2 regions of the Streptomyces sp. YIM S03343 genome follow, and region 1 is predicted to be linked to the other one. Evidence: riboswitches for the same ligand, from Rfam matches in the RefSeq annotation. Region 1 holds a riboswitch; the other holds the start of a gene.
What was found. A riboswitch is a leader RNA that binds a small molecule or an ion and turns the genes downstream of it on or off. The one in region 1 is predicted to bind S-adenosylmethionine.
Positions count from the first base shown of each region.

Region 2: it holds a riboswitch for S-adenosylmethionine, as region 1 does, so the genes downstream of both, ACSYGN_RS30345 (aminotransferase class V-fold PLP-dependent enzyme) here and thrC (threonine synthase) in region 1, are expected to answer to the same signal.

Region 1 covers NZ_JBPUKX010000001.1:5,068,064-5,070,259, reverse strand. The annotation lists gene thrC (threonine synthase) at 1-1,050, opposite strand, end outside; SAM riboswitch class I at 1,069-1,214, opposite strand; gene ACSYGN_RS22085 (glucosyl-3-phosphoglycerate synthase) at 1,397-2,196, shown strand, end outside.
Region 2 covers NZ_JBPUKX010000001.1:6,867,796-6,869,991, forward strand. The annotation lists gene trpD (anthranilate phosphoribosyltransferase) at 1-433, shown strand, start outside; SAM riboswitch class IV at 544-660, shown strand; gene ACSYGN_RS30345 (aminotransferase class V-fold PLP-dependent enzyme) at 1,097-2,196, shown strand, end outside.

The DNA of each region.
Region 1 (2,196 bases):
GACGACCTGATCGTCCGTCACGTCCTCCACGGCGCCGCCGGTACGGCGCGCGATGTCGAGGACGTAGGGCCCGTCGGCCGGGTTGCCGATGGCGAGCGACTTGGCGATGGTGTTCGGCTTCTGCGGCCGTACGACGTCGTGCCCGGCCTTGAAGGCGGTGGACACCGGCGAGCAGCCCTCGGCCTGCGCACCGAAGATCTTGTACGGCCGGTCCTCCACCAGACCCAGCTCGATCAGTTCCTTCAGCCCCTTGTCGACCTTGGTGAGCTGCGAACCGGAGGCCACCGGTACGACGATCTGGTCGGGCAGCCGCCAGCCGAGCTGCTCGCAGACCTCGTACGCCAGGGTCTTGGAGCCCTCCGCGTAGTACGGCCGCAGATTGACGTTGACGAAGCCCCAGCCCTCGCCCGCCGGATCGCCGATCAGCTCGGAGCAGAAGCGGTTCACATCGTCGTAGGTGCCCTCGATACCGACCAGATCGCCGCCGTAGATCGCGGCCATGACGATCTTGCCCTGCTCCAGGTCGTGCGGGATGAACACGCACGAGCGCAGCCCGGCGCGGGCCGCGGCGGCACCCACCGCACCGGCCAGATTGCCGGTCGAGGAGCAGGAGAGCGTGGTGAAGCCGAAAGCGCGGGCGGCCTCCAGCGCCTGGGCCACGACACGGTCCTTGAAGGAGTGCGTCGGATTGCCGGAGTCGTCCTTCACATACAGACCGCCGGTCACCCCGAGTTCCCGGGCGAGACGGTCGGCCTTGACGAGTTTCGTCCAGCCGGGATTGATGTTCGGCTTGTCCGCCACGTCCGCGGGGACGGGCAGCAGTGGCGCATAACGCCAGATGTTCGCGGGTCCCGCCTCGATACGCTTACGGAGCTCCTCGGTGTCGTAGGACGAGAAGTCGTAGGAGATCTCCAGCGGGCCGAAACACTCCGCACAGGCGAAGACCGGGCCGAGCGGTACGCGATGGCCGCATTCCCGGCAGCTCAGAGCGGCGGCGGGCCCGAGATCGACGGAGGATTCCGTGGTGCTTGCAAGTGACTGCGCGGCCATGAGAGGCGAGGCCCTTTCTCCTCATCTTCCTCACGACGCATCTCGTCGTGAGACGGATTTGGCACCTTCCCTCGCCGGGAGCCTCGCAGCGGATGCCGAGACCGGTCGTAGGGGGGTTGCCGGGGCTTCACCGGGCCGTATCCCTCTGCCCCTCTGGATGAGCGGTATGCACTTGTGGACGCCGGAGACCTCGGACATGCGATGGTCATCCGCGTTGTTCAAGACTGTAACCGAAGGCCAGGAGAGTTGAGATAGTCGTCCGAACCGCGAGATGGATCACAGGGATCACATGGATCGCAGGGATCACATGGTGATGTGTGGCCGCAACAGTGAGGAGCCGCAAGCTGTGCTGGAAGAAGTCGAGCGCTGGCTGAGCGATCGCTCCTGGTCCGTGACCGATCGCCCCCTTCACAGGATCATGGCGGCGAAGCAGCGCACGGGTCAGTCGGTGTCCGTCGTCCTGCCCGCGCTCAACGAGGAGGAAACGGTCGGCGACATCGTCGCGATCATCCGCCACGACCTCATGCAGCAGGTCCCGCTGGTCGACGAGATCGTCGTCGTCGACTCCGGGTCCACCGACCGCACCTCCCAGGTCGCCGCCGCCGCGGGCGCCCGGGTCGTCCACCGCGACCACATCCTGCCGCGCATCCCCGCCGTGCCCGGCAAGGGCGAGGTGCTGTGGCGCTCCCTCCTGGTCACCGGCGGGGACATCGTTTGCTTCATCGACGCCGATCTGAAGGAGTTCTCCTCCGACTTCGTCTCCGGCATCGTCGGCCCGCTGCTCACCGACCCGGAGGTCGACCTGGTCAAGGCCATGTACGACCGTCCGCTCGGCGGCGCCGCCGGGCAGGGCGGCCGGGTCACCGAGCTGATGGCCCGCCCGCTGCTCAATATGCACTGGCCCCAGCTCGCCGGCTTCGTCCAGCCGCTCGGCGGCGAGTACGCGGCCCGGCGCAGTCTGCTGGAGCTGCTGCCGTTCCCGGTGGGCTACGGCATCGAGCTGGGCATGCTCGTCGACGCCCTGCATCTCGTCGGCCTCGACGCACTGGCCCAGGTCGACGTGGGGGTACGCAAGCACCGGCACCAGGACGGGCAGGCGCTGGGGCGGATGGCCGCGGCGATCTACCGCACCGCCCAGCTCCGGCT
Region 2 (2,196 bases), 1.8 Mb from region 1:
GCGCATGGCGCCGATCATCGCGGGCGTCCTCGCCGACCGCGGCAACTCCTCCCTGGTGTTCCGCGGCGACGACGGCCTCGACGAGCTGACCACGACCTCCACCTCGCACGTGTGGACCGTCCGCGACGGCAAGGTCGCCGAGCAGACCTTCGACCCGCGTGACGTCGGCATCGAGCGGGTACCGGTGGAGGCGCTGCGCGGCGGCGACCCGTCGTACAACGCCGATGTCGCACGCCGTCTGCTGAACGGCGAACAGGGCCCCGTACGGGACGCGGTGCTGCTCAACTCGGCCGCCGCCCTCGCGGCCCTCGACCCCACGGACGCGCCGCTCGCCGAGCAGCTGGCGGCCGGGATGGCGAAGGCCGCCGAGTCCATCGACTCGGGCGCGGCACGGCGCACCCTGGAACGCTGGGTGGCAGCCAGTCACGCCTGAGGCGCGCGAGTCGTACGAGTCGTACGAGTCGAACGAGGTCACAGGGGGCGCAGTCCGGCATACGGACTGCGCCCTTGTGCGTCGCCGATCATGTGGCAGGATGACGGCCAGGTCATGAGCGACAGCCATCAGGCCCCGGCCGGCTGTCCGGCAACCCTCCGTCCGTGGCGGGGTGCCCCGGGTGAAGACCAGGCCGTCGGCAGCGAAGCCCTCGGCAAGCGCGGACCCCTCGCACTCAGTCCCTGAGTGAGGCACCAGGGGTCCTGGTCACGAGGGAGCCTTCTGTGAGCAAGCGAATGCGCTAGGCCTGTCCGGCCGATCAGGTCGTGGATATTGGCGGTGACCGCCCTCTCCGCGACAACCATCGGGTGCACAGGCCCCAGGCCTTGTCGTCACCTCTTCTTCCGGCTCAGTCCGTCCGGGGGATTGGGGACACCCGTACAGCCCGACCTCTCGGCGGGCGGCGGGAGATCCGACGACAGGCACACGGACAGCGGAGCCCGGTCTCCGCGTCCCGTATCGCCCTTTCGCCCTTTCGCCCTTCGACATCACCCCGCCCGAGCCGTCCGTGCCGGTCCCGCGGTCGCCGTTTCCCGCGCGCCGTCCGACGTCGGCCGCCTGCGCTCGCGTGGTGATGCCCGCCTGTCTCACGGGAGTTGAGCCATGTCCGCCGCCACTGTCGCCACCACCGCCCCCGCCACCACCGCCCCCAGCGCCGCCGCCGATCAGCCCCCCTGTACCCCGCTCCCCGTGCTGGGGCGCGACGTCACCGTGCCGCTCGTCACCGGCGGCTCCGTCACCTACGCCGCCCTCGACTACGCGGCCAGCGCCCCCGCCCTCCAGCGGGTCTGGGACGACGTGGCCGCCTACGCGCCGTACTACGGCAGTGTCCACCGCGGCGCCGGACACCTCTCCCAGCTCTCCACCGAGCTGTTCGAGAACGCCCGCCGCACCGTCACCGGGTTCCTCGACTGCCGCCCCGACGACCAGCTGATCTTCACCCGGTCCACCACCGACTCCCTCAACCTGCTCGCCGCCGCGCTCCCCGCGGACTGCCAGGTCTACGTCTTCGAGACCGAGCACCACGCCGCCCTGCTGCCCTGGCAGAACGCCCGCCTCACCGTCCTCGACGCCCCGCGCAGCCCCGGCGAGGCCGTCGAGAACCTTCAGCGCGCCCTCGCCGGCCGCGATCCCCACGGCCCGGCCCTGGTCTGTGTCACCGGCGCCTCGAACGTCACCGGTGAGCTGTGGCCGGTGCGCGAGCTGGCCGCCGCCGCCCATGCGCACGGCGCCCGGATCGTCCTGGACGCCGCCCAGCTCGCCCCGCACCACCCCGTGTCGGTGCGTGATCTCGACGTCGACTGGGTCGCCTTCTCCGGCCACAAGCTCTACGCCCCGTTCGGCTCCGGGGTGCTGGCGGGCCGCGCCGACTGGCTGAAGGCCGCCGACCCCTACCTCGCCGGGGGCGGCGCCAGCCGCCGGGTCACCCGTGGTGCCGACGGCAAGGTCGTCGTGGAATGGCACGACAGCGCCGCCCGACACGAGGCCGGTTCACCGAACGTCATCGGCGCCTACTCCATCGCCTCCGCCTGTACGGCGCTCACCGAGGCGGGCTTCGGCTCGCTGGTCGCCCGGGAGCAGCGGCTGGTCACCCGGGTCCGCGCGGGCCTCGCCGAGATTCCCCAGGTCACGGTGCTGTCCCTGTTCGGCGACGACGCCCCGCGGGTCGGTGTGGTGTCCTTCGTGGTCGACGGCTGGAACAG